DNA from 4 places in the Allobosea sp. P4_H5 genome. Region 1 is predicted to be linked to each of the others. Evidence: predicted binding sites of a transcription regulator. Region 1 holds the regulator's gene; each other region holds the start of a gene.
What was found. The regulator LexA, encoded in region 1, represses DNA repair genes until DNA is damaged. The targets are predictions, from matches to a motif close to TGTTCNNNNTGTGTTCNG.
Positions count from the first base shown of each region.

Region 1 (2,187 bases):
CCTCGCCGCCAAGATCGACGCGGCGCGCAACGGCGGAGCCGATGTCCTGATCACCCTCGGTGGCGCTTCGGTCGGCGAGCACGATCTCGTCCAGGCGGCGCTGAAGGCGCAGGGCATGGAACTCGGCTTCTGGAAGATCGCGATGCGCCCGGGCAAGCCGATGATGATGGGCCGGCTTGGCACCGTGGTCGCGCTCGGCCTGCCCGGCAATCCGGTCTCCTCGATCGTCTGCGGCCATCTCTTCGCGATGCCACTGGTCGAAGCCCTGCTCGGCATCGACGATCCCGAGCGCGATCGCAGCGAACCCGCCATCCTCGCCGTCGATCTGCCGGCCAATGACGAGCGCCAGGACTATCTGCGCGCCACTGTCGAGACCATCGATGGCGAGCGGCGGGTCAGGCCCTTCACCAAGCAGGATTCCTCGATGCTGGCGAACCTGTCGCGCGCCGAGGCGCTGGTGATCCGCCCGGCCTTTGCCGAAGCGGCCAAGGCGGGTGATCCCTGCCGGATCATCCGGCTGCGCTGACCCGTTCACCTCGCGGCAGGATGCGGCTTGCGGAACACAAAGCGAACAGTTATGGTGTTCGTGCTTTGTTTCGATTCTAGCCCGAGAGGCGAGCGGCGCGACCATGCTGACACGCAAACAGTTCGAACTGCTTCGCTTCATCCATGAGCGCCTGCGCGAATCCGGCGTGCCGCCCTCTTTCGACGAGATGAAGGACGCGCTCGACCTGCGCTCCAAGTCGGGCATCCATCGTTTGATCATGGCGCTGGAGGAGCGCGGCTTCATTCGCCGGCTTCCGAACCGGGCCCGTGCTCTCGAAGTCATCAAGATGCCGGACGGCATCGGCGGACCGCAGGCGCAGCGCGGCCGTTTCAGCCCCTCGATCGTCCAGGGCGGGCTCGGCCAGACGCCGTCCGCTCCTGCTGCAACGCTGGCGAAGCCGCGCCCGCCGGCTGAAGAGAACGGGCGTTCGACGGTTTCCATTCCCGTCATGGGCCGCATCGCCGCCGGCACGCCGATCTCGGCGATCCAGGATCGCAGCCATAGCGTTACGATGCCCGCCGACATGCTCGGCGGCGGCGAGCATTACGCCCTCGAAGTCCGCGGTGATTCGATGATCGAGGCCGGTATCCTCGACGGCGACACCGTCGTGATCCGCAAGCAGGATACCGCCAATACCGGCGACATCATCGTCGCCCTGATCGACGACGAGGAAGCGACGCTGAAGCGATTGCGCAAGCGCGGTTCCTCGATCGCGCTCGAAGCCGCCAACCCCGCCTATGAGACGCGCGTGCTCGGCCCGGACCGGGTCAAGATCCAGGGCCGGCTCGTCAACCTGATGCGGCGCTACTGAAGCGCCTCGGCGTCCTGTGACGGCTCCGCAGTTGCGGCTGTCGGCACAGGCGCAGCAGCGGACTCGGGCACCGGCCTTGGTTCCGGTCGGGCTCGGGTCCATGGACGCAGGCGTGTGACCTCGTCGGCCGTATAGGCGCGCCAACCGCCGCGAGCCGCGTGATAAGCGGTCGCGCCGTCGCGGATGAGGGAGCTCCGGTCGATCAGGCGGGCGGCGCACGGTGCCGTCCAATAGAGCGATGTCACCACGAGATCGGCGCGCTGGCAGTCCTCGACCAGAGCGATCCGGTCACGCGTATAGGCGACGCTGCGCCCGTCCGGCAGGCGGATGATGCAGCCGCGCGCATCGCAAGCGGCGCCATTGCGCAAGGCCGTATCGTCAGGCGCGCGCGAATCGCCGTCGGCATGCAGCCATTGCGTCAGCACGAAGCGGCTCGGCTTGCCCGCCAGTACCATCTTCCCCTCCTGCCCCCGCACCAGCACGCCCGAGCCGTCACGCTCGATCAGGATGTCGGGCCGTGACGGGGCCGAGGCCAGCGCCAGCCCGCCGACCAAGGGCAGCGCGGCAAGGAAGCGCAGCGCCGTCGTCCACAAGGTCAGCCAGAGCAACGACAGCGAGAACAGAATCAGGGCGGTCGAGCCGAAGGCGGGCAGCACCACGGTCGAGCGGTCGATGCCGGCGACCCAATGGGCAAGCTGGAGCACATAGCCGGAGGCCCAGCCCATCAGCGCCCAGGCCGGCCAGTCGAGCCCGAACGGATAGGCGAGCACGCCGAAGACTGCGGCGGGCATCACGATCAGCGAGACGAAGGGCAGCGCCAGCGCATTGC
Region 1 is NZ_JBFUKM010000001.1:623,519-625,705, forward strand. Features, by position in the region: gene AC1DS0_RS03005 (molybdopterin molybdotransferase MoeA) at 1-526, shown strand, start outside; gene lexA (transcriptional repressor LexA) at 630-1,358, shown strand; gene AC1DS0_RS03015 (ComEC/Rec2 family competence protein) at 1,352-2,187, opposite strand, start outside.

Region 2 (2,187 bases), on a different contig from region 1:
CCGAATTGGCGAACATCAAGGTCGGGTCGTTGCGCGGCACGAGCGGGCTCGACGGCACCACCTCGTGACCGTTCTTCTTGAAGTAATCGAGGAAGGTCGACCTGATCTCGTTGACGCCGCTCATCGCAATCTTGGCTCTGTTCTAGTGGGGCCGGCAGGCCCGGCGCAGTGGTTCTAGTCAGCGCGCTTACGCCTGTCCAGAAAGCGGTGAAGATGCGCAAGGGCGCCGCAAGCCGCTGACCGCAAAACGGAAACGGGCGACCCGGAGGCCGCCCGTCGACTTAATCACTTTATGCCGTCGTTTGAAGGCTCAGGCCTCGCCCTCGTCGAGATCCTCGGCGGTCGGGTCGGCATTCTCGAGGATGCGCTCGGCGACCAGGCCGGAATTCTGGCGGATGGTCGTCTCGATCTTGGCAGCGACGTCGGGATTGGCCTTTAGGAAGGTCTTGGCGTTCTCACGGCCCTGGCCGAGGCGCTGGCTGTCGAAGGAGAACCAGGCGCCTGATTTCTCGACGATGCCGGCCTTGACGCCGAGATCGACCAGCTCGCCGGCCTTCGAGATGCCCTCGCCGAACATGATGTCGAACTCGACCTGCTTGAAGGGCGGCGCCACCTTGTTCTTGACGACCTTGACGCGAACCTGGTTGCCGGTCGCCTCGTCGCGCTCCTTCAGCGTCGAGACACGGCGGATGTCGAGGCGGACCGAGGCGTAGAACTTGAGCGCATTGCCGCCGGTGGTGGTCTCGGGGCTGCCGTACATCACGCCGATCTTCATGCGGATCTGGTTGATGAAGATGACCATGCAGTTCGAGCGCGAGATCGAGGCGGTGAGCTTGCGCAAGGCCTGGCTCATCAGGCGGGCCTGGAGACCGGGCTGGTTGTCGCCCATCTCGCCCTCGATCTCGGCGCGCGGCGTCAGCGCCGCGACGGAGTCGATGACCAGCACGTCGATCGCGCCGGAGCGGACCAGCGTGTCGGTGATCTCGAGCGCCTGCTCGCCGGTGTCGGGCTGCGAGATCAGCAGGTCGTCGAGATTGACGCCGAGCTTGCGGGCATAGACCGGATCGAGCGCGTGCTCGGCGTCGACGAAGGCGCAGACGCCGCCCTTCTTCTGCGCTTCGGCGATGGTGTGCAGCGCGAGCGTGGTCTTGCCGGAGGATTCAGGTCCGTAGATCTCGATGACGCGGCCACGGGGCAGGCCGCCGACGCCGAGCGCGATGTCGAGGCCGAGCGAGCCGGTCGAGACCGTCTCGATCTCGATCGCCTGCTGGTTCTTGCCCAGGCGCATGATCGAGCCCTTGCCGAAAGCCCGTTCGATCTGCGAGAGCGCCGCATCGAGCGCCTTGGCCTTGTCCATCGAAGAGCCTTCCACGAGCCTGAGATTCGCCTGATTCACGACGTGCGCTCCTTATGGCAGGGGCGCGACCACATCTCAATCCGCGCCATGGGGATGACTATGGTCATGGTTTGTTCTCTCTCGCAAGTTCTTTTTTTGTTCTTATTTGGGGTATAGCGATAGCAGCTGAGCTGGACCACTTTTGACCATTCAAAAAAGGTTATGCGTTCGAGACCCGCACATATCGGATTTGCGCGACCGAGCTGTCTTTAGGGCGCCAAGGCGCTCCATCGAAGATCGTGTCCTTGACGGTACAGGCGATATCAGGGCCCTGTGCGGGCTGTGCAATGAGTGAATGTCGGGAACTCATGACCGAGCCTACGGTTACTTGCCCCAGCTGCCGGACTGAGTTCCGCTTGACCGAGCAGCTTGCCGCGCCGCTCATCGAGGCGACCCGCAAGCAGTACGAAAAGCGCATCGCGGACAAGGAGCGTGAAATCGGGGAGCGAGAAGCCGGGCTTTTGGGCCGTCAAAAAGAGCTTGAGCAGGCTAGGGCTGGGATCGATGCTCAGGTTGCCGAGAAGGTCAGCGCATTGCGCGCGCAGGTGGTTGCCGAGGAAAGTCGGAGGGCGCGCGAGGCCATTGGTTCTGATCTTCAGGCACGGACAGCAGAACTAGCAGAACTTCGCCGTGTTCTGGCGGAACACGACGAGAAGCTGGCGGAGGCCCAGAAGGCTCAGGCTGACCTTATGCGAAAGCAGCGCGAGTTGGATGATGCACGCCGTGAAATAGATCTAACAATCGAACGAAAAGTCGGAGAGTCTCTGGCCTCCGTTCGCGAGAAGGCCAAA
Region 2 is NZ_JBFUKM010000006.1:311,579-313,765, reverse strand. Features, by position in the region: gene alaS (alanine--tRNA ligase) at 1-124, opposite strand, end outside; gene recA (recombinase RecA) at 311-1,396, opposite strand; gene AC1DS0_RS15095 (DUF2130 domain-containing protein) at 1,705-2,187, shown strand, end outside.
Region 2: the regulator LexA is predicted to act here: its motif matches at 1,483-1,500, upstream of recA (recombinase RecA).

Region 3 (2,187 bases), on a different contig from region 1:
GGGACAGGCGCGGCCACGTCGCCCGAACGGCGTGGCGCAGGCTCGAAACCGATGCGCAAAGGCTGGGAGGCTCTGCTGTGGTCGATCGCAAGCGCGACGGCAAACCGCCGGAAGGAAAGCGCGTCAGGCGTGGCGCGCTCTCAATGATGACGCGGCCCGGCCGCACGGCCACGGGCGAGGGCTCATCTATCAAGGAGTCTGGCGAAGTCGATGGCGGGCAGGGTGGCCAGGCCCTTGCGACGGCGGTCGGCCAGGAGATCCGGAGCCTGCGGCTGAGCCTGAGCATGGCCGCCAATCAGCTCGCCGAGGCGGCGAAGCTGTCGAACGGCATGCTCTCCAAGATCGAGCGCGGCTCGGCCACCCCGTCCTTCACGACGCTCGTTTCGATCGCGGCTGCGCTGAAAGTGCCGGTCGCGCGGCTGTTCGCCTCCTATAACCAGCAGGCCGACTATTCGCTCGTGCGGGCGGGGCAGGGCATCGCCGTGCAGCGCCGCGGCCAGCGCGCCGGGCTGAGCTACGAATTGCTCGGTCACCTGCTCTCGGGTGAAAAATACATCGAGCCCTATCTGGTTACCCTGACCAGCGAGGCGGCGGACCATCCCGGCTTCCAGCATACCGGGATCGAGTTCATGCACATGCTCGAAGGCGCGATGGTCTACCGCTATGCAGACGCGGCGATGGAGCTGCGCCCAGGCGATACGCTCGTTTTCGACGCCAATTTCGTCCATGGCCACGAGCGGCTGCTGACGCCGACCGTCCGCTTCCTGTCGGTCGTGTTCAACCTGCGCACATAAATCATCATCGCGTGTCCGATAGGACGCGACGATGATCTATCTCATTGTGATCGCATCGGATCAGGCTTGCGCCTGTCCGGGGAAGGCACGGGGCAGAACAGGCCGGATCGCCCGACTGCCCGCGGGGCCTAGAACGGGATGTCGTCGTCGAGATGGCTCGACGAGCGCGAACCGCCGCTGCTGCTGCCACCGCCGCTCGCCATCGCCGGCTGGCGCGAGCCGCCGCCGACGGGGCTCGACCGGCCGAAGGAGCTACCGCCCGAAGAGCCCTCATCGCCATAGCCGCCGCCGCTGCTGCCGCCGAACTCGTCGCCGCCCTGGCCGCGGCTGTCGAGGATGGTGAGCTCGCCGCGGAAGCGCTGCAGCACGATCTCGGTCGTGTACTTCTCGACGCCCTGTTGGTCCTGCCATTTGCGGGTCTGCAGCTGGCCTTCGATGTAAATCTTCGAGCCCTTCTTCAGGTACTGCTCGGCGACCTTGGCGAGGTTCTCGTTGAAGATCACCACCGAATGCCACTCGGTGCGCTCCTTGCGCTCGCCCGACTGCTTGTCGCGCCAGGTTTCCGAGGTGGCGATCCGCAGATTGACCACCGGCTCGCCGCTGCCGAGGCGCCGTACCTCGGGGTCGCGCCCGAGATTGCCGACCAGAATGACCTTGTTGACGCTACCAGCCATGACAGGCTCCGTTTCCTGCGCACTTCACCACGAACCGGCCGATCGACCGGAGCCGGACCCTAGCCGGCCACGCGGGCACTATCAACGATGTTCCTGTTTTGTTCAAGGCACTTTGCACGGCTTGTCCCCGATAAAATTCGGGACTGCGGCAAAGCCCATGGCGCTTCGCCTGGCACTGGCGCGGCAGGCTTCATCGCGACGGGCAGCCGCCTCCGCGCAGCCTCAATAACCGAACTGTTCGCGCAGGATGCGCTCGTCCAGGCTGTGGCCGGGGTCGTGCATCATGACGAGATCGAGCGAGCGGTCGATCGCGATCTGCACCGAGATGACGTTGTCGATCTGGGTGTGGTCGGCGACGGCGCTGACCGGTCGCTTCTCGGCCTCCAGCACCGCGATCGTCACTCTGGCGTGGTCGGGCAGCAACGCGCCGCGCCAGCGCCGGGGCCGGAAGGGCGAAAGCGGGGTCAGCGCCAGGAGTGGCGCGTCGAGCGGCAGGATCGGGCCGTTCGCCGAGAGGTTGTAGGCGGTCGAGCCGGCCGGGGTCGCAAGCAGCACGCCGTCGGCGACGAGCTCGGACAGGCGCACCTGCCCGTCGACCGACAGGCGCAGCTTGGCCGCCTGGTAGGATCGGCGGAACAGCGAGACTTCGTTGATGGCGCGCGCCTCGACGCGCTTGCCGGTGCAATCGACTGCTGTCATCGCGAGCGGGTGGACCACGC
Region 3 is NZ_JBFUKM010000011.1:267,834-270,020, forward strand. Features, by position in the region: gene AC1DS0_RS22775 (ABC transporter substrate-binding protein) at 1-172, opposite strand, end outside; gene AC1DS0_RS22780 (helix-turn-helix domain-containing protein) at 147-794, shown strand; gene ssb (single-stranded DNA-binding protein) at 923-1,468, opposite strand; gene AC1DS0_RS22790 (NAD kinase) at 1,691-2,187, opposite strand, start outside.
Region 3: the regulator LexA is predicted to act here: its motif matches at 1,557-1,574, upstream of ssb (single-stranded DNA-binding protein).

Region 4 (2,187 bases), on a different contig from region 1:
GAGCTTGTCGACCCGGTCGCCGAGGCGGCGGACATCGTCGAGTAACTTGCCGACTTCGGACTGGATCACCTGCGCTTCCTCGCGCATGCGCGCATCGCGCACCAGCGACTGCATCAGCTGGATCGCCAGCGCCAGCAGCGAGGGCGAGACGATCATCACGCGCGCCCGGTGCGCCTTCTGGATGATATCGTCGAAATGCTCGTGCAGATCGGCATAGATCGCCTCGGACGGCACGAAGAGCAGCGCCATGTCCTGCGTCTCGCCCGGCAGGAAATAGCGCTCGGCGATGTCCTTGACGTGCTGGCCGACATCGGCGCGCACCCGCGCAGACGCGTGCTTCTTCGCCTCCTCGCCGCGCGCCTCGCGCAGCAGGGTGAAGCTCTCCAGCGGGAACTTGGCATCGATGACGAGACCGCGGCCGTCGCCTGGCAGGGTAACGAGACAGTCCGGCCGCTTGCCGGTCGAGAGCGTTGGTTGAAACGAGAAGAAAGCCGCTGGAAGACCGTCGCGGATGATCGCCTCCATCCGGCCCTGGCCATAGGCCCCGCGCGCCTGCTTGTTGGCGAGCACGTCCTTCAGCGTCACCACCTCGCCGGTGAGCTCGGTCAGGTTCTTCTGGGCGTTGTCGATGACGGCCAGCCGCTCCTGCAGCTTGCCGAGGCTCTCATTGGTCTGGCGGACGTTCTGCTCCAGCCCGGCGCCGACCTGCTGGCGCAGGCCGTCCATCCGTTCGGCCATGATGCGGGCGAGGTCGCCCTGCCGGGTCGAGAGGATCTCGGCCATCGTCTGCAGGCGGCCGCTGAGCTCGGCCTGCTGCCGGTTCATCTCGGCGACCTTGTCGTCCATCTCGCGGGCGCGCTCGGCCGCCATCGTCGCCTCGATCTCGCGCCGGCGCGCCGCGCGCCAGGACGAGAGCAGCGCCAGCGCCAGCAAAGCCAGCGTCAGCCCGGCGAAGCCGAAGGCGGCCTCGGCCCAGCTCACGGGGCGTTCCAACAGCACGAAGGCGATCTGGTTCATGCCGCAAGCCTACACGATCTCGGCCGTAAATCTAGAACATAAGCGGAACAGTTTGACCGCTTCGTCACAAGTGCTTATGTCGCGGCAACTCCTGAAAACGTCCTAGAGCGCCCTATGGCTATTCGCCCCCTCGTCATCCTGCCCGACTCGATGCTGCGCAAGGTTTCCGCGCCGATCGGCGACATCACGCCGGAGATCCGCAAGCTGGCGGACGACATGCTGGAGACGATGTACGACGCGCCGGGAATCGGCCTCGCCGCGATCCAGGTCGGCGAGCCTGTCCGCCTCGTCACGCTCGACGTCTCGAAGAAGGCGGAGGAAGGCGAGGAGCAGGAGCGTGAGCCGATGGTCTTCATCAACCCCGAGGTGACCTGGCGCTCGGACGAGTTCAATGTCTATGAGGAGGGCTGCCTGTCGATCCCCGAATATTACGAGGAGGTCGAGCGGCCGGCGCGCGTCAAGGTCAGCTATCGCGATCTTGACGGCAAGGCGCAGGAGATCGAGGCCGACGGCCTGCTCGCCACCTGCCTGCAGCACGAGATCGACCATCTCAACGGCGTGCTCTTCATCGACTACCTGTCACGGCTGAAGCGCGACCGGGTCAACAAGCGCTTCGCCAAGGCGGCGAAACGGGAGAGCGCGGCCTGACCGGCCGGGGCAAAACACTATGAGCTTGCGCGTTATCTTCATGGGCACGCCGGATTTCGCCGTGCCCACCCTGACCGAGATCATCGGCCAGGGCCACGAGGTCGTCTCCGTCTACACCCGCGCTCCGGCGCCGGCCGGTCGCGGCATGGAGCTGCGGCCCTCGCCGGTCCAGGTCACGGCCGAGCGCTTCGGCATCCCGGTGTTCTCGCCGAAGACGCTGAAGAGCGCGGAGGCCGCCGAGATCATGGCCTCGCACCAGGCCGATGTCGCCGTCGTCGTCGCCTATGGCCTGATCCTGCCCAAGGCGATCCTGGAGGTGCCGGAGCTCGGCTGCCTAAACCTGCACGCCTCGCTGCTGCCGCGCTGGCGCGGCGCTGCGCCGATCCAGCGCGCCATCATGGCGGGCGATGCCGAGACCGGCGTCTGCGTGATGAAGATGGAGGAGGGGCTCGACACCGGCCCCGTCGCCATGGTCGAGACATTGTCGATCGACGGCAACGCCACGGCCGGCGACATGCATGA
Region 4 is NZ_JBFUKM010000005.1:269,606-271,792, forward strand. Features, by position in the region: gene AC1DS0_RS12605 (DNA recombination protein RmuC) at 1-1,017, opposite strand, end outside; gene def (peptide deformylase) at 1,132-1,665, shown strand; gene fmt (methionyl-tRNA formyltransferase) at 1,685-2,187, shown strand, end outside.
Region 4: the regulator LexA is predicted to act here: its motif matches at 1,050-1,067, upstream of AC1DS0_RS12605 (DNA recombination protein RmuC).